3 regions of the Bacillus aquiflavi genome follow, and region 2 is predicted to be linked to each of the others. Evidence: predicted binding sites of a transcription regulator. Region 2 holds the regulator's gene; each other region holds the start of a gene.
What was found. The regulator LexA, encoded in region 2, represses DNA repair genes until DNA is damaged. The targets are predictions, from matches to a motif close to CGAACATATGTTCG.
Positions count from the first base shown of each region.

Region 1: a site for LexA is predicted at 8,829-8,842, ahead of K6959_RS03625 (YhjD family protein). Genes of this name have one in related genera too.
Region 3: a site for LexA is predicted at 4,055-4,068, ahead of K6959_RS10435 (Y-family DNA polymerase). Genes of this name have one in related genera too.

Region 1 covers NZ_CP082780.1:705,910-716,477, reverse strand. The annotation lists gene K6959_RS03655 (winged helix-turn-helix domain-containing protein) at 1-2,163, opposite strand, end outside; partial or broken gene lepB (signal peptidase I) at 2,361-2,922, opposite strand; gene K6959_RS03645 (TVP38/TMEM64 family protein) at 2,934-3,551, opposite strand; gene K6959_RS03640 (LCP family protein) at 3,640-4,560, opposite strand; gene K6959_RS03635 (AimR family lysis-lysogeny pheromone receptor) at 4,991-6,127, opposite strand; gene K6959_RS03630 (S9 family peptidase) at 6,282-8,276, opposite strand; gene K6959_RS03625 (YhjD family protein) at 8,872-9,240, shown strand; gene K6959_RS03620 (glycoside hydrolase family protein) at 9,504-10,418, opposite strand.
Region 2 covers NZ_CP082780.1:1,317,245-1,327,812, forward strand. The annotation lists partial or broken gene K6959_RS06535 (IS256 family transposase) at 1-1,131, opposite strand, end outside; gene K6959_RS06540 (SOS response-associated peptidase) at 1,311-1,982, shown strand; gene lexA (transcriptional repressor LexA) at 2,226-2,849, opposite strand; gene yneA (cell division suppressor protein YneA) at 3,002-3,325, shown strand; gene K6959_RS06555 (YneB family resolvase-like protein) at 3,339-3,992, shown strand; gene K6959_RS06560 (DUF896 domain-containing protein) at 4,066-4,302, shown strand; gene tkt (transketolase) at 4,638-6,638, shown strand; gene sirA (sporulation inhibitor of replication protein SirA) at 6,849-7,292, shown strand; gene K6959_RS06575 (YneF family protein) at 7,371-7,589, shown strand; gene K6959_RS06580 (ABC transporter transmembrane domain-containing protein) at 7,988-9,736, shown strand; gene K6959_RS06585 (ABC transporter ATP-binding protein) at 9,741-10,568, shown strand, end outside.
Region 3 covers NZ_CP082780.1:2,160,589-2,171,156, forward strand. The annotation lists gene K6959_RS10410 (hydroxymethylglutaryl-CoA lyase) at 1-403, shown strand, start outside; gene K6959_RS10415 (alpha/beta hydrolase) at 665-1,600, shown strand; gene K6959_RS10420 (iron-sulfur cluster biosynthesis family protein) at 1,630-1,959, opposite strand; gene K6959_RS10425 (CDGSH iron-sulfur domain-containing protein) at 2,178-2,375, shown strand; gene K6959_RS10430 (YolD-like family protein) at 2,423-2,761, opposite strand; gene K6959_RS10435 (Y-family DNA polymerase) at 2,774-4,033, opposite strand; gene K6959_RS10440 (SDR family NAD(P)-dependent oxidoreductase) at 4,267-5,064, opposite strand; gene K6959_RS10445 (MBL fold metallo-hydrolase) at 5,080-6,036, opposite strand; T-box leader at 6,243-6,464, shown strand; gene proC (pyrroline-5-carboxylate reductase) at 6,517-7,362, shown strand; gene K6959_RS10455 (glycosyltransferase family 2 protein) at 7,428-8,573, shown strand; gene K6959_RS10460 (histidine phosphatase family protein) at 8,843-9,391, opposite strand; partial or broken gene rnz (ribonuclease Z) at 9,418-10,344, opposite strand; gene K6959_RS10470 (DNA polymerase IV) at 10,467-10,568, opposite strand, start outside.

The DNA.
Region 1 (10,568 bases), 610 kb from region 2:
TTCTTCTGCTTTGTGAATTGATACTAACGCCTTATCATAATAAAAATGATAGACTGAAGCTAAGCCAATGCTTAACGTAATTAATGCCGATAACCAAATATCTTTTGCTTTTTCAGTTTCTATTAAACCTTGCTCTCCAACTTCAATCGCTCGTTCATATTGTCCGTTAGCTCCATATAAGAGGCATAATCCCATTAACGGCTCTGCTTTGCCTCGAGCTACTCGCAATTTGTCCATCATTTGCAGCGCGGTTTCATAACAGTTTTTTGCTAACAACGAGTCGTATTCATCTACTAATTGAACGGAATGTCCGAGTCGAATCCAGCCGCATGCTTCTACATATGGAGATTGAATACTAATTCCATGTTGAATCCCCGCTTGTGCTAGCTGTTTAGCTTCAGTTCCATTTCCAGTTAACACTTCAATTAATGATAGAAGTAATTCGGTTTCCCGATGTGATTGAGGTAAAAGAAGTTTATGTTGTTCGTTTATTTTATTTTTATTTAATATTTTCTTTGCCTCTAGCAGTCTCCCAGTACGCAAATAAAGCCTTGCTTGTAAATTACCGTTTTCAATCGATAAGTTTAAAGCTTTACCTCTTTTTATCCATTTTTCCGCTTTCGTTGTTTTTCCAGAATTAATTAAATTTTCTGCTTGTAAACGATACAATCGTGCTATATTTTCTTTTTTACTTAATTTTTCCCTAGTAGCAATTGCCTCAGATAATAGCCGTTCAGCAATATGTGGTTGAGTTGTATCTAAATAAATCCGCGCTTTACCCTCTAATGCGTTACTCTTACTTAATAAATCTTGCTTTAAATGAGCAAAGTAAATTGTTTTATTATAACATTCCTCCGCCTCTTTATATAAAGATCTGTAGCGAAGAATCTCTCCTTTAAGAAACCATAGTTGATAATAGTTATCTTGATCAGTTGCTGTAACACAAGCTAATTTTTCATCAAGACTTTCTAATTTACCATTTTCCAACATTAGCGTTCCATAATGATGTAGAATGGTAGCAACTGCTTTACTGAAGCCAATTTTTTCGTAGTAAATGAGTGCAATTTCCCATAAACCTCTCCCTTCAAAAAAACGAGCGCTTTTTTTATGTAACTCCTCATAAGCTTCTGGATCTTTTTTTTGAAATTGCTTTTCTAAAAATTCCTTGAACAATGCATGGTAGCGATACTGATCTTCGCCAATTTTATGAATAAATAAATTTCTTTCTGCTAAATTTTTAAGCATCGTCAATGAATTTTCTAAATCAAGAATGTTCTTGCAAATTTCCGGTGTTAACTCATCAAAAATACTTGTTTGTAAAAGAAGTTGCTGAACAGGCGGAGATTGTTTTAAAAATACTTCCATAGCTAAATATTGAAATAAATCATAAAGGGGTAGAGGAAATTGGTCTATCGTCTGAGGGAATTCTTCATAATCCATTATTTGCTGAGCAATCATTGTGATCGCAATGATCCAGCCCTCTGTACGCCTATATATTTGTTTTATTGCTTCTCTATTTATTTCAATTTCATCAAAATTAGTTAACAGCAGCTCTGTTTCTTCAAAAGTTAATATTAAATCTCGTTCAGTTATTTCTAATAATTGTCCACTTGCTTTCATCTTAATTAATCTTTTCCATTTGGGACGGCTTCTGCTCGAAATAACTAGATGAAGATTTTCAGGTAGATGTTCAAGTAATTTTTCTATCCAGACATTAATCGTATGTGAATGTTCAATTTGATGAAAATCATCAAGTATCAAAATAATCTCTTTGTTAACTGAGAGAATCTCATTAATAAAGAGTGAGCATAATAGTCCGAGCTCGTCATCATGAATAAAGCGGTCCATTCCATTTATATATTGCAATAAACTTTTTCCAAATTCCGGTTCTTTATGTTTCATTGCTGTAATCATATAAGTTAAAAAAGGTAATATTTCATCATCAGACGGAGAAATGGAATACCAATAACAATTCATTTTAATTCCCTTTGCAAAAAGAGCTAATGCTGTACTCTTCCCGTAACCGGCACCTGAATGCAGAATTGTTAATGGAAATTTAGGAATAGACTTCATTTTTTTCGTTAACTTTGATCTATGTATCCAGTTTTCCTTCACATTGGGCACTAGCAGCTTTGTTTGAATGATTGATATGGGAATTTCCATACAGCTCTCTCCTCCATTCTTGTAATATTTATAATATTTTAACATATTTTAAATCATACCACTTAACTGTGGTTCTGATTATATGAAACTTTAAATAAGATCCATTATTTATGACCATTTTGAAATACGAAATAAAATAAAAAAAAATTCGAGTTCAATTACTCTTTCGAATTCTTTCAACTAGATTCATATGTATTCTAAAGTGATGTATCAAAATCAGTTAATGGCCAGTAGCGAAGATTCACCTTTCCTACAACTTGATCAATTTTTATAAAACCGAAATCACGGCTATCCCAACTTCCTTTTCTGTTATCACCAAGAACAAATAACATGTCCCCTGGAACAGTATTTTTCCCTGTAATCTCCTTTAAGAAAAAATTTTCCGTTAAATAGCCCTCCTGATTTTCTCGTTTATAGTGATCTAAATAAGGCTCATCATATTTTTTACCGTTAATATATAATTGATCATTACGATATTCAACACTATCTCCAGGCAAACCAATAATTCTTTTCACATAATCTTCTTCTTCTTCAGTCAGTAGCGTGAAAAACGATCACATCAAAACGATTTAACTTTCCAATTTGTGTGCTAATCTTATTTACAATCAGCTTATTTCCTTCTTCAAGAGTTGGCATCATTGATTCACCATTAACTATATAGTTAGTAAATAAAAAAGTACGAATTAATACAAAAATGATAATTCCTATTAATATCGCTTTAAGATACTCTGTACTTTCTTTCATTAACTCTTTTTTCATTATATCCCCCATCACCCACCTGTGTGGTCTTTTTCTCCGCTCATATTCAATCTTACTTCAATCCTTTTACCAACATACCATAATATAAAAATAATGATTAAGACAATCGTTGTTCTCATTGGTTGCGTAATTAATGAAATAATGTCATGACCGACGAAACTAAGAGTAAAAATCATGACCATTTTTCCAGCCAAAACCGCTAACATATATTGGCCGATGTTAATTTTTGATAATCCGGCAACAATATTCACAACAGCTGATGGTGTAAATGGATAACAAAGTAATAAAAACAACGGTCCAAAACCATGTTTTTCAAACCACTTCATCAATTTGCTCACTTGTTTTTGATGTTGGAGAAATGCTAAAATCCTCGTATGTCCAAACTTTCTAATTAAAATAAAGACAAGAAGTGCGCCGCTACATGCCCCGATCCATGAATAGAAAAATCCAGGCCATAATCCGAAAGCATTGACATTCGCCATTACAAACAAAATTAAAGGCAAAAATGGCAAAAATGCCTCGATTAATGGAAGTAAAATACCTAAAAGGGGCCCGAATGAACGGTATTCTTCAATTAAATCCATAATATTTTCTAATGTCATCCATGTTTTGATCGCTTCAAAATCCATAAGCTGTCTCCTCAATAAGCTTAGCATTAAAAATGGGGTTCATTTAAGCTGTAATATAGTTAATTTCACATGAAATGGACAATAATATTTATTTTTGAATAAATTCATGTAAGGCTTCCTTATTCTTGTTCAAGTCAATATCAAGCACAGCACCAGCGCTTACACGTTTGTCGGTATATGTTCCATCAACTGGAATCCTAAATGATTCTATCTGTTGATCTTTATTTAAAAAATAATCCTTTCCTATAAAAATCATGTTACCTGTATTTAAGTTTGTATTAATAAATGGAGTAATCATTCCGACTAATTTAGGCATTTTTGTCACACCATGAATACTAGTCATTTCATTGGCAATCGTTTTTATAACCTCTTGCTGCCGCTTTACTCGACCGAAATCGCCTTCAGCATCTCTCCGAAAACGGACATACGCTAACAAATGTTTGCCATCTAATTTTTGAATCCCAGGTTCAATCGTCATTTCTGGACTCTCCACAATTTTCTTTTCAACATTCACTTTTACCCCATCAGGGAATAATTCATCAACGACATGGACAAAACCTTCAAAGTTTACCATTGCATAATGTTGTATATCAAGATTAAAATTGTTTTTTATCGTCTTTCTCATCAGTTCTGGTCCGCCAAGAGCAAGCGCCGCATTAATTTTATTTTTTCCGTGTCCTGGAATCTCCACATAAGTATCTCTCATAATTGAGGTTATTTTATATGTTCCTTTATCTTTGTTATAATGAACGATCATAATTGTGTCCGCACGTGAACGCTCTTTTTCATACGTGTCACTTCCTAGCAGAAGAATGTTTATCCCGCCATATTGATCTTTTTTTCCATTGAATTCAAATTCTTGTTGATTGCTATCAGTAAGTTTTAACGATTCAGCTATTCCTGACCGATATTGAATATAAATATATCCTACTACAGAAAGCAATAAGATAAAGAGAATTGCAAAAACCTTTCGAAATCTTTTCTTCCGCTTATGTCGTTCTACTCTCATTTTTGTATGTTCCTTTCTTTTACCTAGTAGCTGCTTCTATATATATTGACTTTCTTTCATTAGAAAAAGTTCCACTATTTTTATAGTATATTTTGGCTCATTTGGTATTTTGTCCACTTTCATTTAAATCATATCATTTTTTTACTCTAAAAAATATATAATGAACAAATAAACAACTCCAATTAATAGTGCAATCAGCTGCTTTTATTTTACTATTTTTCTTCTGTAAAATAAAACAATCACACTATCTATGACGATAGTGTGATTGTTTTACCTTGTTTCTAATCAAATATTATTAGTTGCCAATTACTGTTCCTGGATCTCTCATTATCATCTTCCTCCTTTTTATTATCTTATAGAAAATTATCCCTCTTTTTTAAAATAAATCAACCTCTAGAATGTAAAAAAAACTAGATTTATCCCTAACATGCTATAAATTCCTCAATATTTCCCAATATTTCTTATCTTTTGATATTTTTTGCAAAGGGAGTTGTGCATAAAAATAATTTCCTTGTGAATGAAACATATCATAGGAACGCTCTAACGATTTTTCACAATTAAATGCAATTCCCCAATAATATAGTTGAAATGGCGAAAGCTCTCCATTTTGAGAATCTCTTAAATTAATTAAATTTTGTCTAGCCTCATATAGCCTTCCTTGATTAATAAAGAAATGAATTTTTTCAGGAATATTTTTTGGCTCCTCAGTTTGCTTTCCCCATAAATTATTTATAAAAGTAATTGTTTGCTCTACTTCTTTAATCTTGTGCGGTGCACGTTCAATCTGCATTTTTTTATAATTTTTTAAGCTTTCATCTAAATAAAATACAGCTGCGTCATAGGAATCGTACATATATGACATCGCTAATGAGTAAAGATGCGATGTGTAAAGCATAGGAAACCAATTTACTAGCTTCTCGTTTGAAACAACATTCAGTGCAATTTTCCGTGCCTTTTCTAACTCGTTCCCTAACAGGGCGCTGTAGGCATCAATTTCACTCATTCGCAACTGAAATGATTGTCGAATATATTCATTGCGAATTTGATTAATTTTTATTTTAAGTTGCTCACTCTGTTGAAAAATATCAAAAGACGACTTCAAACCAAGAAGGGCATAAATTTGATATATATTTGCTAATATATCCATCTCTATTGATTTAAAATTTGTCTTTTTAATATATTGCACAATTTCTTCAGTCGATATGTTACCTTTTGCACGTTTTACAACAATATAATAAAGTTTAGCCCATTCACGATTCAAGTAGTTTTTCGAATATTTTTGTTTGTCAACTAGTTGTTTTAACAGACTCGTTTCACCTTTATTATCTAAATATTCCATCGCAACACGTAAATTCTCCGCTTTATTTGTCACATTTAAAAATTTTTGCAGCTGCTCACTTTCTTTACGTGGTTCATCATCATAAACATCAGATATTAAATCAATATAGCTTGTAAAATTAACTCTTTTTACTTCTGCTATCTTTATTAAGTTTCTGCACTTTTCAGTCTCCTTATTTTTTGAAATAGCATCTTGCTCAATTTCGAGTAATAGTTTTTGAACAGTCATGAAATATACACCTCATTCTTAAAAAAATCCCTTATTGATCGTTCCATGTTCATTATCGGCTATCAAAAATAATCGGAATTTAAAAAATCGGAACTCGATTTAACATTAATAAGAAATGATACTATCTGCTGTCTCTTGCAGATAGTATCAGTAGTTAATTATTTTTTAAATAACTATTAAACCATTCTTTAATAGCACATAACCTTTCGACACGTAAATTAGGATTTCCACTTCGAGACAGCTCATGATTCGATTCAGGAAAACGAATCATTTTCGCCGTTTTCTTTTTTCTTTTTAATGCAATGAACAGTTGCTCGGCTTGTTCAATCGGACACCGATAGTCTTTCTCACTATGAAGAATTAGTAATGGTGTCTCTATATTATTTACATATGCTAAAGGTGAATGTTTCCAAAGTGTTTCAACATTAGAAATATCGGCTTTTATTTGCCATTCCGTAAAATAATAACCGATATCACTGACACCATAAAAAATAATCCAGTTAGAAATAGACCTTTGCGTAACAGCCGCTTTAAATCGCTTTGTTTGACCAATAATCCAATTTGTCATGAAACCGCCATAGCTTCCTCCTGTTACACCTAGTCGTTGTTTATCAATTTGTGGATATGTATCAAGTACATAATCAACAGCACTCATTAAATCTTTATAATCATTGCCTCCATAATCACCACGGACAGCATCAACAAATTGCTGACCATAACCATGGCTTCCTCTAGGGTTTGTATAAAGAATTCCATACCCATTTGCCGCCAGTACTTGGAATTCATGAAAATATGTGTTGGCATACATGGCATGTGGGCCACCATGAACTTCCAGTATAAGTGGATACTTTTCTTCTGCTTGTTTATTTACTGGTTTCATCAACCAACCATGCAAATTCCAATCCTCTGCTCCAACAAATTGGATCGCTTCAGGCTCTGCTAAAATAACTTCATTTAAAAATGTTTCATTAACCGCTGTTAATTGGTGCTCCTCTTTCGTCTTAAAATGATGATAAAATAAATCCCCTGGATGAGTCGGTTTGCTTATTGCTAATACTGCAAAATGATTTTTTTTATCAATTGCTAAACCATACACATGCTGTTGTTCTAACACGATAGGGTACATTTCACCTTTAAGTGAGCCATAATATACAGCTGTACTTCCCTGATCAGTTGCAATAAAATAAAAGCCTCTACTATTTTCAGTCCATAATAATCCTGGAGTAACAATCCCTTGTTGGAAATCACCTACGACATGATCACCTATCGCTATATCAAAATCTTTTGTCAAGCAGGATAACTCTTCTCTTTCTAAATTATAAATCCATATTTTTGAAATTGTTGCATTTTCAAATTCACGTTCATGACCGATGATCCCAAGATATTTTCCGTTTGGTGACCATGTAATCTGATGAAAATAACCAGTACTTTTCGTTAGTTTTTTTAATTCTTTACTTTCAACATGTAATAAATACACATCCAGGACGAAAGAAAAGTCTAACTCTAAATTCATATTTGCTGTAAAAACTAACTGACTGCCATCTGGAGACCAGGCATTCAGTGTATGGTTAACATTTCTCTTTGTCAATAATTCCTTCTTTCCTGTTAGAACATCAACAATTGCTATTTGTGCATATTTTTTTTCTAAAAAACCTTCTGCATCTGTTTTATATTTCATTTTATCTATTACAAGTGGAACAAGCTTCTCTTTTTCATTGTTTTTCTCCACTTTATTATCAACGCATTCATTTTCCTCTAACAAAACAGAAAAAGCAATCTTCTCACTATTAGGAGACCAAACTGGATTACTTGCACCGTTTTTACAATTAGTTAACTGCTTTGCCTCTCCACCGTTCATACTCATCACATAAATTTGATTTTTTCCACTGCGATTGGAGACAAACGCTAATTTACTCCCGTCTGGAGACCAGCGTGGTGAATGATTACGATTCTCGCCAAATGTCCACTGAACAGGTTTCTCCCTCTTTTCAATATTTAAATAATAGATGTTTGAACAATATTCATCTTTATCCGCTAAAATCTCTGTCTGTACAAAAACACAGTCCTTTCCATTCGATGCCAATCTCGGATCAGCAACTGATTTTAACTCATATAAATCTTCTGCAGTTATTCTCCGTTTGTCAGTCATACCTTGTCCGCCTTTCTTACGTGTAAATTTATCTAAAACAATGGGGAGGGAGAAATATTTCATTTTCAGCATCCCCGACAATTCTTTATTCCATTTTGGGATGAAAGTCAAATATATCCCTACTCAAGGTTAAGTGAATCTAAAGCCTTAAATGATGTTAATATATGGTATATATGGACTATTTTTATCGTGTCTCTTTTTTTCTTTCGACAATGGAAATAATTATTCCTGCACCTTTTTAAAAAATCTTGTCATTGAGTGACAAACATTTTTAATATGTATGCAGACTGTTAACAAAACGTTCGTGTTCTTCGTTACTGACACTTCATTGTAGCTCATGCAACGACTGTTCTAGCTTCCGCCTTGTTACTCGGCACCTCGACTGACAAACATTTTCAAACAATCGAAAGGAATGAGTTTAAAAATTGACCTTGTCCTACAATCTGAATATGGATGTTGACTTTATTAACATGCTAATATTTTTCTAAGCGAATATTATGATTAAAAAGAGTACACCTTGTAATTGAGGTTATTTTTTTATACAATAGGGACAGAACGTACGTTCCTAATAAATACAAAGGAGCATGGGAACAATATGACGCAAATCCCTGAGCAAGATCGAGATAAAATCGAACAGGCAATATATTTGCCGATGGTGCTAACCGTTTTAAATCGGGATCTTACTGTTGTAGAAAACAGCCCATTTAAATTAAGAAAACCTTACTTAGACTTAATTGATAAAACGATAAAAATCGTTCAGACTGAACTTTATCAAGTAAAACATTACATGAATAAAAAAAATTTAAAGGTGAAACAAATTAACCATGATGATTCCTTTACTATGTTTTTGTTTATATATAAAGGATATGAAGAACAGCACAATTATTTTAATCCACGTATCCGAAATAAAGTCCAAGAACTATTAGAATATTATTTATTTAAACGACATTATAATGAAAAATAAAATGACCTATTAAAGTGATAAGCTGATTAAAAAGGCTGTGTTATTTATACTAAACGCAAGACGGATATTCCATTTGGTATTTTTCGGATTACGTGTGCGAGTATGATAAATAATTCCCATTAAATAAAAATACACTCCCGTAAATCGGAAAGTGTATAAACGACTAACTATACAAAATGTTACTATATAAATATCTGTATTTTAACTTAGCAATATATTTTTTGTTAACAGACTGAAACACGTTTTGTAAATATTATTTATTTCTATTCACTCACTTTATACCCGATTAAATCATTGAAACTCTTGCCAATTGTAAGTCCTATGTAATTTTCATTATTAGTATTAAAGGCTGAATAATAAATCCAGTATTTATTATTATGTTTTACTACTGAAGATTTATAGATAAAAGAGTGATCAAATCCGTCTAAACTTTTAGAGATTAATAGCTTCGGATTGTAAAAATGAATCCCATCATCAGATTCAAATAAAAATAACTTTCCATCAAAGAATTGATTATCTTTAGCCGCATGATTTAATGCAACATATTTTCCATCCATATAATTAATTTCAACATGCCAGCTTACATAATCTTTATAATTCTCTCCAAAATCAAAAACGACTTCTTCTTTTTCGCTCCAATCACCTAGTATTCTAGCTTTTTGAAGCACATAACCTTCTGAATTTAAATTCATATGTTCCCTATAATACAATTGATATTCCCCATCCATCATCACAACACTTGGCGAACCGTAGCCATAACCACCTGTACCAAAATCAAAAGTAATCTCTGGTTCGGACCAGTTTACAGCATCAGTAGATGTCATGCGTAATAAGCGAGAGAGTCTAGAGTCATTTATTTTATCTGATTCCCTAAACCATAGTTCTAATTCTTCTCCATTATCGAATAAATCCGTATCGGAAAAATGAAATTCATCTGGTTTTTCTGGAGCAACAATTGGATTTGTTAAACCTTTAGGAACAAACCAATCAATACCATTATCCGAAACAACTATTAAAGGATTTTCAAATTGATCCTGTCCTTGAGAATATGGTGTGAATACCATAATCCATTCATAACCGTATTTTTTTGTTTCATCTTTAAATACTCTTGGATGTGTTGCGTGATTATCCGTATCAACATATGTTGGAATGTTTAACGGTCGATCAGCATTTGCCAAAGAAGTATGTTCAATATTATTTTCTGCAATATCACTTTCTTCAATATTATTTTCTTCAGCTTCTATAATGGCAGTACCAGCAACATCCCCCTTAGTTTCTTCAGCTTTACAAGCTACAAAAAAATAAAAGACAGCTCCATATAATGGATA
Region 2 (10,568 bases):
GATATGACAACGCGTGACGAAACGTTGATTGTAATCTTCAAATTGCGTCACTAAGAAGCGTTCCAGCGATTCTTCGTTCGGGAACTGTTCCTTACGTTTCGTATATTTCTTGATTTGTTTATTAAAAGATTCAATCAGATTTGTCGAGTAGATGCTTCGCCAAATCGCTTTTGGGAACTGATAAAACGTCAGTAAATATGGGTTATCAAGTAAGCCTTGCGTGATTTTTTTGTACGATTTTCCCCATTTCTCACAAAACTGCCCAAGGGCTAGCTCAGCTGCTTCAGCGTCCTTTGCCTGGTGAATCGTTTTAAAATCTTCGCACACTTCCTTGCGATTTTCTACACGCACTTTATGCATAATATTGCGACCGACATGCACAAGGCATACTTGGTATTTCGCTTTTGGAAACACGCTAAAGACAGCGTCAGCCATGCCTTTTAAGCAGTCTGATACGAATAAGAGGACGTCTTCTACACCGCGGTCTTTCAGCTCTTCTAGCAGCTCCTTCCAGTTGTAAGCCGACTCCGTTGGGGCAATCGTGTAAGCGAGCACTTCCTTTGAGCCGTCTTCATGAATTCCAACAGTAATGTAAACAGCTTCTTTTGACACCGTATCACGACGTACGGCAATATACGTTGCGTCTAAATACACGCACACATAGCGGTTGTGCAGCGGACGTTTATTAAACGCTTCAACCGTTTCTGATACCGCTTTTGTCATGTTCGAAATCGTTTGTGGCGTGTAATGATGCCCATACATTTTCTCGATTAACTGGGCGATTTCAGACATTGTGATACCTTTCTTGAATAGGTGAATCACCGTCTCTTCCAGCGTATCGTTTGAGCGCTTATAAGGAGCGATCGTCTGTTGTTTGAACTCGCCATTACGATCACGTGGGATTTGTATTGCCAAGTCGCCATACTCCGTGTGAAGCGTACGCGAATAAGACCCATTACGTGAGTTGCCTGAATTAAAGCCAATCCGATCATACTTTTCATAGTCTAGAAATTCTGTTAGTTCTGTCGCCAGCAGCGAATTGATTGCCATTTCCAAGTGCGAACGGAAAACCTCAGTAATATCTTGCTTTTTCACTAGTGCATCGACAATTTCTGTTGTAAACTGATTCATAGGGAAGACCTCTTTTCTAGGATTGGTTGTGGTGACTTAATTCTACCAAGAAAAGGTCTTCCTTTTTACATGGAATTTTTCATTTACACAAAATATTTTACACTCTCCGGATTCTCTATTAAAATTGATTATAATAATGTTGTGTATTTTTTATAAGTAAACGGACGGAGGATAAAATCATGTGTGGAAGGTTTACGCTGTTTACTAACTATGATGAGATTATTAAGCGTTTTAATGTTAAAGTGGCTTTTAATGAAAATGAGTATAAAGTGAGTTATAATATAGCCCCTTCTCACCATGTTGTGTCTGTCATTAATGACGGAGATAAAAATCGGCTTGGGTATTTAAGGTGGGGGCTGATTCCGCCTTGGGCGAAGGATGAAAAAATTGGTTACAACATGATTAATGCCAGAGCCGAGACATTAGCTGAAAAACCAAGTTTTAGCAATGCTTTTAAAAAGAAGCGTTGTTTAATTATCGCCGACTCTTTTTACGAGTGGAGGAAGACGCGAGAGCAAAAAATCCCTGTGCGGATAAAATTAAAAACAGATGAGCTTTTTGCTATGGCTGGGTTGTGGGAAGGTTGGCGAACCCAAAATAATGATGTTATTTATTCTTGTACAATTATTACAACGGAAGCAAATGAATTCATGTCATCAATTCATGAACGTATGCCCGTCATCCTAAAGCGAGAAGATGAAAAACGTTGGTTAGATCCGTCCATAAATAACATAAATGATTTGAAAGAGCTGTTAAAACCATTTGATAGTCATTTAATGGATTACTATGAAGTATCTCCCGAGGTAAATTCTCCGAAAAATAATGCACCACATTTAATTAAACAAGTTTAACATTTAAACGACGTTTGTTAGATGTGCAGTATTTGAAGGACAGTAGACTACATTTAGAGATTGTTATATTTATAGTTTCATATAAAAAAAAGGTCAAGTGCATAACTTGACCTTGCAGGTTAGTCTTTTTCACTTCCGCCTCGGTGCTGTGCGTCTCGAGTAACAAGCGTTTTTAACCAATGTTTCGAGCATTTGCTTCAAATACTGACTGTTGGCAAATTTTCAATTAGTTCTTCATCTTAATTAATGAATATGGCGGTAAACGCCTGTTACTTTTCCTAAAATAGTAACATTTCGCAAAATAATCGGTTCCATTGTTGAATTTTCCGGCTGCAAACGAATATAATCCTTTTCTTTAAAGAAACGTTTTACTGTTGCCTCATTCTCGTCTGTCATCGCAACGACAATATCCCCGTTATTTGCTGCTTGCTGCTGTCTAACAATAACATAATCTCCGTTTAAAATACCTGCTTCTATCATACTATTTCCGACGATTTCTAGCATAAATACTTTTGCATCAGTTGGCGCAAGGCTTTCAGGTAAAGGAAAGTACTCTTCAATATTCTCGATTGCAGTAATTGGCTGACCAGCTGTTACCTTTCCAACAACAGGTACATTGACGGCATTCCTTCTAGGAATATGAGCAGTTTCATCTACTTCTAGAATTTCAATTGCCCGCGGCTTTGTCGGATCGCGGCGAATTAATCCTTTACTTTCTAATCTTGACAAATGTCCGTGAACGGTAGAGCTTGAAGCTAGTCCAACAGCTTCGCCAATCTCCCTTACAGAAGGAGGATAACCTTTTCTTTTCACTTCTTCTTTAATGAATTCAAGGATATCTTGCTGTCTTTTTGATATCTTTTCCATTAAAACGCACCTCAATATGTATTATTGTTTTTTATTATAGCATGTATTTCCAATCGATACAAACATAAGTTCGAAAAAAATATTGACACAAACACTTGTTCGTATTATAATTAACAAAACAGAACACACATTCGAATAAGGGGTGTTTCACATTGAACTCTTTGTGGAAAAACTATTCATATATTATTCTCTTTTTTTCATTAATTTTCATATTCGCAACCATTTTAGTTGATCAAGCAGACCGTAGAAGTGATGATAATTACATATGTATAACTATTAAAGAAGGGGATTCTTTATGGAAGCTTGCTGAAGAATATAGTGATAAACATCATCTTACAACGAGTGAATTTATCGCTTGGATAGAAAAAACAAATGGAATTAACGGAAGCTATCTCGTTGCGGGTACAACATTAACGATTCCCGTTCTAAAGAATGAGCAGGAACAAACAACTTTAGTTAGTTCGGAAAAATATTGAATGAGGGATAACAATGAAAGCGATTATTTATTGTCGTGTCAGTACAACAAAGGAAACGCAAGAAACATCTTTAAAGCGTCAGGAAGAAGAATTGCTTCATCTTGCAAATGTATATAGCCTTGAAGTAGCAGCTATCATTAAGGAAAAGGCGAGCGGATATGAATTAGAGCGCGAAGGTATATTGAAATTGCTAGCAATGTTAAAGGATTCTGCAATTAGTGCTGTGCTTATACAAGATGAAACGAGACTTGGCAGAGGAAATGCAAAGATTGCATTGCTTCACTGTATTTTAAAGGAGAATGTAAAGCTCTATACAATTGCACATAACGGCGAATTGCAATTATCTGAATCGGACTCAATGGTGTTAAACATTGTTAGCATAGTTGAGGAATATCAACGAAAACTTCATAATATTAAAATTAAAAGAGGCATGATGCGTGCAATTGAAAAAGGCTATCGCCCAGAAAGAAACTTGAAAAATATAAATGAAAGCACTGGCAGAACAAAAATTGATGTGCCTATTGAAGAAATCATTCGATTGCGTAAAAATAAATTAACTTTTGCCGAAATTGCAGCCACATTAAGGGGATTTGGCTATGAAGTGTCAAAAGCGACTGTTCATAGGCGTTACCAAGAGCAGATGAACAAGCTGGAGAAGGAGAAATAGTTTTTTTCCTTGTAAAACTGAGTAAACTTTAGTAACATAATTTTGATTTAACAAGGAACAAAGGAGCTAAAAGATGCTGCCAAAAGAAAAGATAGCCCGTATTAATGAATTAGCTAAAAAGGCGAAGAACTCAACATTAACTGATGAAGAAGCAAAAGAACAATCGAAGCTTCGCCGTGAATATTTAGAAGCTTTTCGCGCCTCAATGAAGACCACTTTGGAAGGGGTAAAAGTAATTGACCCTAATGGGAATGATGTTACTCCGAAAAAACTAAAAACAATACAAAATAACAAACGCCGCCTTCACTAATACAAGTAGGTTTCATTTAGTATATTTCTTCTCTAGGCTTAGAGATAAAGCCAAGATTGAACATGCTTGTCAGTCGAGGGCGTACCACACAAGGCGGAAGGGAATAGAACGAGTGTTCATAACTCACAACGAGTGCAAGCACGAAAGAATGCAAACGTTTGCCAAAGTCTAAAAGGAGAAATGCATTTAAGTATTTCTCCTTTTTACATATATAGATAAAAAAAATGGCCTTTTCCGCTGTATTATTTGTTTTTAGTTGTATAATAAGATGTGTCATTATAATATTAAAGTATATGGAATTTATTTGTAATCTTAATATGAAAGGATGTTATATAATGCTAAAAAAAATCGAAGCATTGTCCATTAACTCAATTCGTACATTATCAATTGACGCTATTGAAAAGGCAAACTCCGGACCCCCTGGGATGCCGATGGGAGCAGCACCAATGGCATACACATTGTGGACTCGATTTATGAATCAAAATCCGAAAAATCCTAACTGGTTTAATCGGGATCGTTTCGTACTTTCGGCAGGTCATGGTTCAATGCTTTTATATAGTTTGCTTCATCTATCTGGTTATGATGTTTCAATGGATGATCTTAAACAATTTCGTCAATGGGGTAGTAAAACGCCAGGTCATCCGGAATATGGTTATACAGCCGGGGTAGATGCGACAACAGGACCGCTTGGCCAAGGAATCGCAATGGCTGTAGGAATGGCAATGGCTGAACGACATTTGGCGTCTGTTTACAATAAGGAAAATTATCATCTTGTTGATCATTATACATACAGTATTTGCGGAGACGGTGACTTAATGGAAGGAGTTTCTGCAGAAGCTGCTTCTTTAGCAGGACATTTAAAGCTAGGACGCTTAATCGTTTTGTATGATTCAAATGATATAAGTCTTGACGGAGATCTTGAGAAATCTTTTACTGAAAGTGTTGCTAAGCGCTTTGAGGCTTACGGATGGCAATATTTACGTGTAGAGGATGGCAATGATATTACGGAGATTGCAAAAGCAATTCAAGAAGCAAAGCAAGATGAAAATAGGCCAACATTAATTGAAGTGAAGACTGTTATCGGTTACGGCTCGCCAAATAAGGCTGGAAAATCGGCTGTACATGGAGCTCCGCTCGGAGCCGAAGAGCTAAAAATGACTAAAGAAGCTTACAAATGGACATTTGAGGAAGATTTTTATGTTCCTGAAGAAGTATATGAGCATTTTAATGAGCGAGTTAGGGAAAATGGTGCAAAAAAAGAACAAGAATGGAATACGTTATTAGAGCAATATAAACAGGAGTTTCCTGACTTAGCTCAACAGTTTGTGCAAGCAATGAACGATGAGCTTCCAAAGGAATGGGATCAAGATATTCCTGTATACGAAGAGGGATCAAGTTTGGCAAGCCGTGCTTCCTCTAGTGAAGTATTAAATGCAATTGCTAAGAACGTACCGTCTTTTATCGGGGGTTCTGCTGATCTTGCTAGTTCAAATAAGACAATGATCAAAGGAGCAGCCGATTATATGCCCGGCGAGTATAACGGACGGAATATTTGGTTTGGAGTACGTGAATTTGCGATGGGGGCAGCCATGAATGGGATGACTTTACATGGAGGCGTGAAGGTTTTTGGCGGTACTTTCTTTGTCTTTTCTGATTATTTACGTCCAGCTATACGTCTTGCAGCATTAATGAAATTACCTGTTACGTATGTTTTCACCCATGACAGTATTGCTGTAGGGGAAGATGGACCGACACATGAGCCGATTGAACAGCTTTCATCGTTCAGAGGAATGCCAAATTTATCTGTTATTCGTCCAGCGGATAGTAATGAAACAGCTGCTGCATGGAAACTTGCAGTTAAATCAGCTAATACGCCAACTGTATTAGTTTTATCACGCCAAAACTTACCGACATTGAAAGGAACAGATAAAAATGCCGCTGAGGGTGTAGCAAAAGGAGCTTACGTCGTTTCTCCTGCTGCTAAGGAAGCTGTTGATGGAATTCTTATTGCGACAGGATCAGAAGTAAGCTTAGCTGTAGAAGTCCAAGCTGTATTAGCAAACGAAGATATTCATGTTCAGGTTGTTAGTATGCCTTCTTTTGATCGTTTTGAAGCACAATCGAAAGAATATAAAGACTCGATTTTACCAGGGAATGTGAAAAAGCGTCTCGCTATTGAAATGGGATCTTCTTTCGGTTGGGATCGTTACGTAGGTGATCACGGTGCTGTGTTAGCGATTGATCAATTTGGAGCCTCCGCTCCGGGTGAGAAAGTAATGATGGAATATGGCTTTACTGTTGAAAATGTAGTAAACTGTTTCAAATCATTAAAGTAAAAGGTTCAAAAACCACGGAGAAAATTATTTTCTCCGTGGATTTTTCTCATTTTATCTTTATTTTGAATTTGAATTTTTGAAATATCAGCAATTCAATATAAAATCCTTTGTAATCGACAAAAAAAGTATATTTTTTTGACGGTAATAGACACATCTTTTGCAGACGATTTTTTATAATAGACTTTAAAGGATTGTCCTGGAGGAGATGTGATGAGAAATTATCAGCTCTATTTAATTGAGGATGAGTTTGCTGATCATTATTTCGGAAGAGAACAGATGTTTTATCAATTGTTTTTAGACTTTGAACGTGCTAGCGGTGATCTTAAATTAATTATTAAAAGACAAATTGAATTTATCACAAAAACAATCCCAACCATTAGGCTTCATAAAATTATGAAACAACAGCTCAGCAAGCGACATGATTTCCATATAAAAAAGGATATGACCTATTATCTAGAAATGAACGGAATATTAAGTACTGCGAAGATGGAAGTGTATGATCGCTCCTTACAATTACATGCAGAAGGGAGCTATGAGGCAGAAACGATTTTTTTTGAAGTTTTACGGAAGTGGGAAACTTCTTTTTTGGCAGTTGATTTAGAAAACAAACGTTACGGTTGGCTAAAACCGATAAAAGAAAGAAAATTTATATAAAAAATTTACAGCAAATATTGTATATTAGTGTTTCGTTTAGTAAACTGTAATGAGACAACATGAAGGAGGAAATTTTTTATGGTTTGGCAACTTATTCTAGGCGGTACTCTAGTACTATTGGCAGGAGTAGCACTAGGATTTTTCATTGCACGTAAATATATGATGAATTATTTAAAGAAAAATCCACCAATTAATGAACAAATGTTAAAAGTGATGATGATGCAAATGGGGATGAAACCATCTCAAAAGAAAATTAATCAAATGATGCAAGCGATGAACAAACAACAAGGGAAATAAATCCTTGATACATAAGGGTTATTAATTCATGGGTTGTTAATAATTAAAAACAACCGTCAAACTTTTCGTTTTGAGAAACCACTTTTTATTTCCAATAAAAAGTGGTTTTTTTTCGTACTAAGGGAATCTCTAACAAGTGTTTTTTTTAACTTTAGAGCAAAATGAAACTTAATAATCACTGTCGTTAAAACTTGATCTGCAAGCACCCTTTATAACGATTTTTTGCTGAAGTGTAAGCATAAACATTAGAAAATAATGATAATAATTAAGAACAAAATACTTCCCTATTTTTAGGTTGTTTGATAAACTAGATAAACCTTTTCATTTTTCTACTACTATTTAAAACTTTCTTAATTTTGAATATCCTAAATATTTATAAAAGTGCGGAGGATATAAACATGAAAGTATTTTTTGATTTACTCTGGTTTTTTAAACAAGAAAAGAAGGCATATTTAACAGGTGTTTTCATCCTCATTTTTGTCGCAATTTTACAATTGTTGCCGCCTAAAGCAATTGGTTTAATTGTTGATGAAATAAAAAATGGGACATTGACTCCGGCTATTTTGACGAAATGGCTTGTTGCGTTAATTGTTGTCGGATTATTAACGTACGTCTCAAGGTATTATTGGCGGATTATGATTTTCGGATCAGCCGTAAAATTATCCCGCCAGTTGCGTGATCGTTTATACATGCATTTCACGAACATGTCCGCGTCTTTTTATCAAAAAAAGAGAACGGGTGATTTAATGGCTCATGCAACGAATGATCTGCAGGCTATTCAGCTAACTGCTGGTTCAGGTGTTTTAACATTTGTTGATTCGATTGCAACAGGCGGCTTCGTTATTCTTGCAATGGCTACGACAATTAGTTGGAAGCTAACATTAATTAGCTTAATACCGATGCCACTTATGGCATTTTTTACGAACTTATACGGTTCCATTCTTCATAAACGATTCCATAAAGCACAAGAGGCATTTTCTTCTTTAAATGATAAAACACAGGAAAGTATTACAGGAGTTAAAGTAATTAAGACATTTGGCCAAGAACAAGAGGATATCGAATCATTTCGGAAGCAGTCTCAAGATGTAGTAGATAAAAATATTGCTGTTGCAAGGATTGATTCTCTTTTTGATCCAACGATTTCTATTATTATCGGTATTTCATTTTTCTTAGCACTTACATTTGGAGCAAAATTTGTTCTCAACGGTGAATTAACGATCGGTCAATTAATTTCATTTACAACTTACTTAGGCTTACTGGTTTGGCCGATGCTCGCTTTTGGCTGGCTGTTTAATATTATGGAAAGAGGGCGGGCATCATACGATCGAATTAATTCATTATTTGCTGAAAAAGCTGAAATTTATGATCGTAAAGATGCAATAAATATTGTACCTAGCGGTGACATTGAATATGCTATTAAAACATTTACATATCCGAATGAAGATGAACCGATGTTAAAGGATATTTTCTTTACATTGAAAAGAGGCGAAACAATTGGAATTGTCGGCAAGACTGGTGCGGGAAAAACAACTTTATTAAAGCTATTTGTTCGCGAATTCGAGGGATATGACGGTGAGATTCGCTTTGGTGGAAAAAGCTTACAAACGTATAAAATTGAAAGCTTACGAAAAGCGATCGGCTATGTTCCGCAAGATCATTTTTTATTTTCAGCAACTGTTGGAGAAAATATTGCGTTTACCGATCCGAATGCACCTGCTGAAGCTATTGAAAGAGCTGCAAAGGTCGCTCATATTCATGATGACATTCTTCAATTTACTGAAGGCTATGAAACAGTCGTAGGTGAACGAGGTGTTTCTTTATCAGGCGGTCAAAAGCAACGGATTGCTATTGCTAGAGCATTAATGATCGATCCTGAAGTATTAATTTTAGATGATTCCCTGTCAGCAGTTGATGCAAAAACAGAGGAAGCAATTTTGTCAGCTTTAAAGGAAAATCGAAAAGGAAAAACAACGATCATTACAGCCCATCGTTTAAGTGCCATTCAACATGCTGATCTTATTTTAGTGTTAGACGAAGGACGTATTATTCAACGAGGAACCCATGAAGAGTTGATGGACGAAGATGGCTGGTATAAAGAAATGTATTTACGGCAACAGCTTGAGGAACTTGTAGAACACGGAGGATAAAAATATGGATAAAACTGAAGTGTTGACAGGAAAGGAACAGAGAAAAGTTCTTTTCCGGCTCCTTTCCTATGCGAAACCCCATATGAAAATAATTGCGATTGCATTTTTTTTATTGCTGTTAACAACGCTTGGCGATATTATCGGGCCAATATTAGTGAAAATTTTTATCGATGATTACTTAACACCAAGAAATATCGTGTTTAAGCCTTTATTTACACTTGGAGCTGCGTTTATGGCAATCCAAATTGCCAATGTGTTAGTCTCTTATTTTCAATTGTTAAAATTTCAAGAAATCGCTTTGAAAATTATTCAACAGTTGAGAATAGATGTATTTTCTAAAGTGCAAACACTCGGCTTAAAATATTTTGATAAAACACCTGCCGGAGCAATTGTTTCGCGCGTTACGAATGATACTGAAGCAATTAAAGAGATGTTTGTTAGTGTTTTAGTCACATTTATTCAAAGTGGTTTTTTATTAATCGGAATCTTTATTGCTATGTTTAGTTTAAATGTTAAGCTGGCGTTAGTTTGTACGATTCTTTTCCCGATTATTTTTATGATTATTTCAATTTATCGTAAATATAGCTCCGTTTTTTATCAAGAAATGCGTGAACAGCTTAGTCGTTTAAATGCAAAATTGAACGAATCAATTCAAGGAATGGGGATCATTCAACTGTTTCGCCAAGAAAAACGGCTTCGAAAAGAGTTTGGTGAAATTAATGAAAAGCATTACAAAGCAGGGATGAGAAATATTAAACTAGATGGCTTATTACTAAGACCGGCGATTGATTTAGTTTATGTGTTTGCCATTGTGATGATTTTAAGCTATTTT
Region 3 (10,568 bases), 840 kb from region 2:
AGACGCTGAAGTTGACGAACTCAGTGTAGCTGATACAATCGGTATGGCTGTCCCTAGTGAAGCATTTTCCCTTTTTTCAAAGCTAAAACAAGCATTTCCTGGGGTTTTGTTAACTGCTCATTTTCATGATACTAGAAAATTAGCATTAACAAATGTATTCGCAGCTCTTCAAGCGGGGGTCGATCGATTTGATTCATCTGCTGGCGGTTTAGGCGGTTGTCCATTTGCACCGGGAGCAGCAGGTAATGTCGCGACAGAAGACGTTGTCTATATGCTTGAACGGATGGGCATTGATACAGGAATTGATTTAGAAAAGCTGATTGAAGCTGTTGAAATTGTAAAACCACATTTATCAAGATCAATTGAAAGCACTTATTATCAATTACAACATCATCCAAATTAATACATTAACTTTATAAATCATTATTTTTATATAGAAAAAGTATGAGTTGAAATATTAAATATGTGCTAGACAGCCCAGACTGTTGACAAACGCTCACACATTCTTCGTTATCAGCTTATGGACGTTTGACGCGGTTATTAATTCGTCTGAAGAATGTTCATTCAAATATCGACTTTGTCTCCAAGCTGTGCTGTCTGTTCAAGGTAGCTATTTCCTTTTTGAATTAAAATAAATATAAGATCTTTTACGGGGGGAACACCTTTGAAACGATTATTTGCCTTAATAGCCGCCCTATTTCTTTCTGTTATTACAGTTGGAATCTATTTTACTAATAGAGTGATGTATATTAAAAAGAAAGACGATTCTTTGATTATCAATAGGGAAAGAAACGCACGCCGCTTTATTCCCGGAGATTATCATGCTTTGCCAAAAAAAGAGATAACCATTCCCTCCTCATTTGGCTACTCGCTGAAAGCCGTTTTAATTGAGCCTTATGAAACAAACCGTTATGTTATTATTTGTCACGGCGTTACAGAAAATAAAATAAACTCAGTCAAATATATGAATCTTTTCATTGAACGGGGATTCAACTGCCTCATTTATGATCAACGTCGGCACGGGGAATCAGGTGGGAAAACAACAAGCTATGGCTATTATGAAAAATTCGATTTAAAATCAGTTGTTGATTGGTTAAAAGTCCACAAAGGAGATGATCTCATCCTTGGCATTCATGGTGAGTCAATGGGAGCTGTCACAATGTTGCTTTATGCTGGTGAACTAGAAGATGGAGCACACTTTTATATTGCCGACTGTCCCTTTTCTGACTTAAAGGAACAGCTTGCTTATCGATTAAAAACAGAAATGAAGCTTCCGCCAAAGTTATTTTTGCCAATTGCCAACGTATTTTTGCGCATACGTGACAACTATTCATTTCAGGCTGTCTCACCAATTTCAATTATTGATCAAATTAATAAGCCAGTTCTTTTTATTCATAGTAAAAAAGATGATTACATCTTGCCGTCTATGACAAAATCCCTATACGAGCGAAAAAAGGGGCCAAAAAAATTATTTTTTACGGTAAAAGGAGCACATGCCCAATCGTTTAACGAAAACCGTGAAGAGTATGAAAAAGCGATCGATCAATTTTTATTACAGTTTGTTTTTACTGATCATTCTAAAGGCAGTTATTCATTATAAATGAAACTGCCTTTAGAATGATCTATCAACTAGTTTTTTGTGTAGTCTTTAAAGCTCATTCTTCCGTTTAAAATTTGATTCGGACTTTTTAATTGAAAACAGTTTACCGCTTCAGAAAAATCTACTGTCATTTCTTCATCAAAATACATTTCTCTTGATTTCTCTACATATATCGGGATACTGTTCGTTCTTACTTCTATATCATCGTCGGATAGCTCGTTTACTAACGACAATACGGTTACACCGCTTATATCGCATTCACACCCATCTGTGTCATACTCGAGCTTTACATATCCTCTTTGTTCAACAGACTTCTCGGCTAATTTTTCAATTGCAGCTTTCGTTAAAGTAATTTCCACGAATAGTTCTTCCTTTCTTTTGTATATCATATAGTAAAGATTGTATTTTCAGAAAACTTCAATTACAATACATGTAATGTAGTTCAGACTGTTGCCAAACGTTCGCATTCTTCGTTGTAAGCTTATGAGCGACAAGTTCTATTCGGCTTACACCCCGAGAATATCACTTATTCTACAGGCTGTACAATACAATGTAATGTTGAAAGGATGGTATGCACATGTCAAAAGTACAAATTAAAGTAATGGATAACGGTTCGTTCCGTGTTACTGGCGATGTTGAATTAATTGATATGGAAGGAAACAAGTTTGAAACAAAGCAAACTTTTTCTCTCTGCCGCTGCGGAAAATCCGCTAAAATGCCTTTTTGCGACGGTACACATAAAACATTTTTTGAATCGTCCGTTCGCGCCAAGTAAAATATAGAGCGGTTATCCAACGGCGTAACCGCTCTTCTATCATCTCCTTAATTTTCATCAAATTTATTCATCCCGACAATGTAATCAAACTGTAATGACTGTTTATTTGCATACATATCGATCATTTTTAACTCTCTTTGCAACAGATCTACGGAATGTACTTTCCCTTTAAAAGATTTAATTTTTCCATTTTGATAATAAAAAAAGTGTACAAGATAATTCTCCGCCATTGCCTCATAAATTAATTGATCAAATTGTTCATATGTTTGCTCATCTAAAATCGGCTTCTCTACCTTTTCCAAGTTTACTGCTAACTCTCTTAATAACTTAACATGCTCAGGCAACATTAACGAAACCCATTTAATATTTCCCCGGTCGCGAAGCAAGTCCTCTCCCCCTTACATTTTATGGCCTCCAACAAGCTTTGTCCGCTCTCTTGTTGTTCCTCCGCTCGTATAAGAAACAGCGCGCAACAACGCTCCTGATCCGAAACGCTGACGAATTCCGTCAACTACATAGCCAAGCTTTCTCTTTTTCCAGCTATTCTGATCAAAAAGACTCAGCTGAAACATGTTATCATCTGCGATGTTAGCAAGGGAAATGGAAATTTGCCGTACTGTTTTTCCTTCATAATACTCATGAAAAATCTCAAGGCAAACACGATAAAGCTCCATCGTTACGTTTGTTGGTATTTCGATTGATTTTGAACGATGGAATCCTCCGCCAAATTCTTCGTAACTATAGCCAACACCTAAACTAATCGTCCTTCCGGCTTTTTTATGCATTCGAGCTCTCCTAGCAACTTCCTCGCACATTTCGAGAATGACGCTTTTAATTTCGCGTTCTTCTTTGTAATCACGAAGTAAAATTTGACTTTTTCCAAAGCTTATTTGCTCATTCAAAATCGGGGAACCAATCTCTGAAAGGTCTACTCCCCATGCATGATAATAAAGTTGATTTCCCATAATCCCAAATTTTTTCTCAAGTCTCGTTAAATCATAGCGAGCTAATTGACCAATTGTAAAGATTCCCATTCCATTTAACGTTTTTTCAATCCGCTTTCCAATCCCCCACATTTTTCGCAGTGGTGATACATTCCACAGCTTTTTTTGGACATCTTCATATGTCCACTCTGCTATCCCGATCTTTTTTGCCTCCAAATCAAGGCATAATTTTGCCATCAGCATATTTGGGCCAATCCCGATTGCACATGGAAGCTGGAGCTCTCTTTCAATATCTGCTTTTATTTTCCGGGCAATTGTCCATGCATCCCCCCATATTCTTTCTACACCATCTACTTTTATAAAACTTTCATCGACACTGTACGTATGAATCGCTTCTACTGGAACGTAACGATTAAAAATTTTCGTTATTTCCGTAGAAATTCGTAAATACATTGCCATTTGCGGTTCGACAACATGTATCCGCGGATCTTGAGGGATTTCAAACAAACGGGCACCAGTTTTTATCCCAAATTCCTTTTTCATTGGGGGTGAAGCTGCAAGAACAACGCTCCCTTTCCGTTCTATATCTCCAACGACAACTATATAACTTGTAAGCGGATCGAAGCCGAGCATAACAGCAGAACAACTCGCATAAAAGCTTTTCATATCAATACATAAAATTTGATTTTGAGGCATTTTGCTGTAATCAATCATGTTTTTTCGCCTCCACAAAAGAGAACGTTTGTTCCGTTATAGCATATTCACATTTTAAAAAAATATACACTTTATTTCAATGGAAATTTATGAAAAATCATATTTCCATTGGATTATAAACGTTTATTATTTATAGGTTTTTAGACCTATTACTAAATAGTCCTTATTCACTAAATAAAAAAAGAAGCTACAAACCTATGTAAAAGGTTAGCTTCTTTTTTAAGAATTCAACATTACTTTTTAAAAAATGCTTTTTTACCTAGCCTTTCAACAAGCTGCGGGAAAAGAGTATAAAAAACACTCCCGATATTCATCCAGCGCGGCAAATTAATTTCTCTCGTTTGCGTTAACATGCTGTTCACTATTTTTTTAGCTACATCATGAGGTTGAAGCATATATTTGCCAACATTTTTTACATATGTACCTGACTGATCGGCGACTGTAAAAAAATCAGTTGCGATCGGACCGGGATTCACGGCTGTCACATATACGTTTGAGCGTACCATCTCCATCCTTAAGCTATTTGTATACCCTAGTACAGCATGCTTTGTGGCAGCATAAACACTTGATTTTGGTGTGGCCATTTTGCCAGCCTGTGATGCAATGTTAATAATATGGCCTGAACGTGTAGCGATCATTTTTGGCAATACCATTTTTGTGCAAGCCAGTAAACCGATTACGTTAACAGCAAACATTTCTTTTATTTCTTTTACTTCCGCTTCATGGGCTTCTCGGAAAATCCCAAATCCCGCATTATTAACAAGCACGTCAACTCGGTCGATTTGCTTAAAAACTTCTTGAAAAACCTCCTCAATTTCAGTTGTGTTGGAAACATCGAGTTGACAAGCAATGACATCGACTTGAAAATGGTGCTGAAGCTCTTCTTTTAATGCGATTAGCTTATCAATTCTTCGAGCAAGTAAAACTAAGTTTGCACCTTGCTGAGCACATAAGCGGGCAATTTCAGCACCAACTCCACTCGAAGCTCCAGTAATAATAATATTTTTTCCTTTTAATCTTCTGTCAGCCACAACTCCACCTCATTTTTAACAATAGAAAATCTGTCCATTCTCTTCTAATTTATGAATCTGGTCTAGCGACTGCAAATAATCAATTTGGGCAATTGTTTCTGACATCGTTAATGATAGCTCACGCTCATAGACTTTCGGGAACAAACGTTTGCAAATTTCAAAAGTAGTTAGCGGCTTTTCGTGAATCATTTCCTTTACTTGCATCGCTCGATCATGTTGACGGGACAATCTTTTTTCAACAAGCTCATGAATGTTTAAAACATCAGGACCATGACCAGGATATATTTTTTCGATCGGATATGAAAGCAGCTTTTTCAATGATTCATTGTACTGAAGCTGAGGCTTTGGCCGCTCTGCTTTCCCTGGAAGAGGCGGTTCAAGTAACGGATTAGAGGAAATATGAGCTAAAAGATGATCTCCTCCGATAAAAAGCCCTCTTCGTTCATCCAAAAGACCTATATGGCTTTGGGCATGACCGGGAGTTTCAATAACGCTCCAGCCATACATGCCTGGCGGAGTGTCTCCTTCAAGCAATGTCCCTGTTAATGAACGATTACATGCAAATTGTAACGTTTTTTTCATTTGTTGAATCTTTGGAAATAGTCGATCTGGCACACCAGAATCCTTAAATAACTGTAGGTAAAACGCATCATATTGTTTCATAAAATCAGCAGTTCGATTTATCCACCTTTCATTCACCGGATGTCCGTATACTTCCAAATCAGGTAAAAAGAAATCAAGCATACCGATATGATCTGGGTGATGGTGTGTCAGCACAACTTGTTCGATATCTTGCGGGATTAGCTTTAGATCTTTTAGTTGATGTTTAAAAGCTTCCCAGGCAGCAGGTGTTTTTACACCGGCATCAATAAGCGTCAGCCGATCGCCTTTTATTACATATACATGTACATCACCGACAGCAAAGGGTGTCGGCACTGTAATTTTTGCAATTCCATTTATCCATTCGACCATAATCTCTACTCCTTAAAAATTATACTTAAATAACATGAAAAAATGCCACTCGTTGAAAGAATGTGTATAAAGTTAAGTTTACATTTATCATTAACAATTGTCATTATTTTCACATAATTTTTTAATCATAATTTAAAAAAGATGAACATTTACCACTTGACAGACAAGCTGTTTATGAAGCATAATCACAATTAAAATAAATGAATGGAAAAGCAATGAATAAGACTAGTAAATGGAAAATGACGCCAGAGAGTGAAGTTCAGCGGCTGAAAGGCTTCACCGTCCTCTTGACCATTGAACCTATCTTATGAGCAGTTAGGTAAACCTAGACGCATACCCAGCGTTAACGGGGTTAGAGATCGCCTTTTTTAATTTAAAAAAAGGTGAATAAGGGTGGTACCACGGAAGCAAGATCTTTCGTCCTTTACAGGATGAAAGATCTTTTTGTTTTTTACAAATAAAAGATTCGGAGGGATATGTATGAAAAAGTTAGCAATGATCGGGGCAGGTTCAATCGCAGAAGCACTTATTGCCGGCTTAGTAGAAAATCAATTACTTCCTGGCGGAAATATTTACGTAACGAATAGACATGATAAAAACAGGCTGGAGCAGTTATATAACCAATATGGCGTAACAACAACGTATAATTTAACTGAGCTTTTCTCAAATGCAGATGTCGTTATTTTAGCAATGAAACCAAAAGATGCAGCCACAGCACTTCAGAACATTAAAGAACATTTAACAAAGGATATTTTAATCGTCTCTGTATTAGCAGGTGTATCAATTAAAAGTATTGAAACACTTGCAGGAAAACGACACTCGATTATCCGTGCCATGCCAAACACATCAGCAGCTATCGGAAAGTCAGCTACTGCTCTTGCGGCTAACGACAAAGTGAGCGAAATACAAAAAAATGAGATTAAAAAAATATTTGAAACAGTGGGGCTAGCAACGTTTGTAGAAGAATATCAGCTTGATGCTGTAACTGGACTGTCTGGAAGCGGACCAGCATATATTTATTATCTTGTTGAAGCAATGGAAAAAAGTGCAATGGAAATCGGTCTTGAACAAAAAACAGCAAAAGAATTAATTATTCAAACGTTGCTCGGGGCTGCAGAAATGCTTACAAAGTCACCGAAACCGCCACAACAGCTGCGGCGTGAAGTAACAAGCCCAGGCGGGACAACTGAAGCTGGGATTCGTATATTAGATGCCCATGGCGTCCAACGTGCTGTTATTTCTTGTATTAAAGAGGCTACTGCCCAATCTAAACGGCTAGGATCAATGTTAAGTACAGAAATCAACAAAAGCAAACAACTTTCTTAACTTTTAATTGCTTTTTCTTTACAATTAAAGCAAAGCATTAAAAGGGAAGTGAGTAAGTGACTACAATGACAATCATTTTGCTTAGCTTAACAGCAATCGTTTGGATCTTCATTTTAATTGAAACAGCAATCGGCTTAAAGCGATTACCTAGTCTAGATGATGAACCGATTCAAACTAAAGGTCCCCTTCTATCCGTCATTGTTGCAGCAAGAAACGAGCAGGATCATCTCGAAAGCAGTATATTAAGTCAGCTTACACAAAGCTATCAAAACGTTGAATGGATTCTTGTTAATGATCGTTCTACTGATGAAACAGGTCTCATAATGGAAAAACTAGCAGCACACAATCCCCGAATTAAAGTCGTCCATATCAAATCTTTATTAGAAGGATGGCTCGGTAAAAACCATGCACTTTACGTCGGAACCCAAATGGCTTCTGGTGAACTACTTTTATTTACCGATGCAGATGTCCGTTACAATAAAGATGCATTCGCAAAAGCAATCCATTATTTTTTGCATCATCAATTAGACCATTTAACAGCTGCTCCGGGAATGAAAGGGACTGGGATTTGGCTAAAAGCGTTCATTGCGTTTTTCTTATTTGGCTTTTCTTATTATAAAAGACCATGGCGTGCAAATAATCCCCGTTCAAAAGTAGGAATCGGAATCGGCGCATTTAATTTAATTGCGAAAAGCGCCTACCAGGCGTTCGGTACACACGAGAAAATTAAAATGAGACCTGATGATGACCTGCAACTCGGAATCAAAATAAAACAAGCTGGCTTTAAACAACAGTTTGTTACCGCTCTCTCTTTAATTAAAGTAGAATGGTATACAACATTAAAAGAAGCGTTTATTGGTTTAGAGAAAAATACATTTGCTGGACTTCATTACCGTTTCAGTATGGTTGTCTTTGCAATTATCGGCACTTTTTTATCACAAGTATTTCCATTTATTATGTTACTTTCAAATAACCATACAGTCTTCACTTTAAGTATATTAAATATCCTTCTGTTAGCTGTACTTTATACAATCATTGCGACTCGAACAACCCAATTTTCTCCGTTGCTGTTTATTTTATTTCCAATTTCAGCTTTAATATTTATTTATGCGATTGCACGAGCAAGCTTTTTAACATTCAAACGAGGCGGAATTGTTTGGCGAGGAACAACGTACAGCTTAGCTGATTTACGAAGAAAAGAATCACCTTAATCGATTAGCATAAAAAAGATAAAAGAAATGTAGAGGAACAAGATAACATCGTTAGCCTTCTTTACTTAAGGCGAAAAGATGATTGTTGAGACGACGATTTTTCTCAACATCATAACACCATTTTAGGTAAATTTAAACATTGGGTTGATTAGGTTAAATGCATCGATCCTCACATAAGTCGCTTCATTTAAAAATCTTTCGCTGCCATAATACAAACTTGCTCTTTTCCTAACATTCGTTAGGAAAAGAGCGCTTAAAAACGTCGCAAATTAGACACGTTCATCCCATATCCGGCGAAGGATTGGTTGATTTTTAGAAATAACAACTTCAAACACATCTGGATTTGTCATTTCCATTAACTCATGATAACCAAACTGTTGATTAAAATAGCGCAAGAGGAGTGTCGTTAAGTTTCCGTGGCTAACGAGAATAATATGTTGATGTTTTGCAGCCAAAACGTCCTCCAAAATAGAGACGGCTCGCTTCATTCCAGAAGCTTGTGTTTCACCGCCTTCAAAAACAAGTTCAAAATCTGCAAAGCTAGCTTTGAGCTTTTCCTGCCAATCTGAAAAGCTCGTATTACTTAAAACTCGTTCACTAAGGCGGTCATCCTCAATTATATTAAGTTTTTTATTTTCCGCAACAGGCGTGATCGTTTCAACGGCTCGCTTATACGGACTGCTGTAAATTTTGTCCACTTGTCGGTCCTTAAAAAAGTCAACGAGTGCTCTGGCCTGCTCACGGCCCTTGTCAGTCAATGGAGCCGAAAAGGGCTGTCCCTCTGCCTTCCCATGACGTACTAAATAAATGGTTTTCATTTGCATCTCCCCATTCATATGCTTGCTTATTTTACTAATGGTATATGAATCTCTTTAAAATCTTCAGCAATTTCACTATTTGCAAACACTATTTTTGCTTCTTCACCTAACTGCCGCCACGCTTCTTTTTCATAGCGAGAGCTAATATGTGTAAGGCAAAGCTGTTTTACATTAGCTTGTTTTGCAATCTCGGCTGCTTGGACAGTTGTTGAATGAAAATATTCGTACGCTAATTTTTCTTCGTCTTTTGAAAACGTCGCTTCATGAATAAGAAGGTCAGCATTTTCTGCTAAAATGACAGCATTTTCACACACCCTCGTATCACCTAAAACTGTAATCACTCGTCCTTTTTGCGACTTGCCTACAAACTCCTCTGCTTTTAAACGGCGCCCATCTTCTAACGTGATATCCGTCCCGTTTTTTATTTTTTTATAAATAGGGCCTGGCTTTACCCCTGCTTCACGAAGTTTATCAGCTAAAAGAACACCCGGCCGATCCTTTTCAATAATCCGAAAACCGTACGAAGTTATCCCATGATCAAGTAAACGTGCTTCTACTTTAAACTTTTCATCTTAAAAAATAATGCCTTCTTCTATTTCAATTATTTTTAACGGATACTTTAAATGCGTTTCCGTAACGGTTAAACTGATCGTTACATAGTCATAAATTCCCTTTGGGCCATATAACGTTAATTCAGATTCTCCCCCTTGGAAGGAGCGACTTGAGAGGAGGCCGGGAAGACCGTACAAATGATCACCATGTAAATGAGTAATAAAGATTTTTTCAATTTTCCTTGGTTTCAAGGTTGTATGTAGAATCTGGTGCTGGGTTGCTTCACCACAATCAAATAACCAAATAGATTTCCGTTCCTCTAGTAACTTCAATGCAATCGAGGAAACGTTGCGATGTTTAGCCGGAATACCTGCACCTGTCCCTAAAAACAAAATGTCCACTAGTTAATCCCCTTCCTTCATAAAAACGTTACAAAATCCAGTTATCATATTTTCCTGACATTCTTTTTACTATACCATAATCATGATGTGTATTACTCCTAATGAGAGGGCGGGGCAGATCATTAGGATGACTCATTCTTTTTTAAATCATGGAGAAAATCTTTATTAAAGCTTGTCTCAGCTCCAACTAGTTTAGTTGGTGACGCCTTATTCGTTTTCTCAAC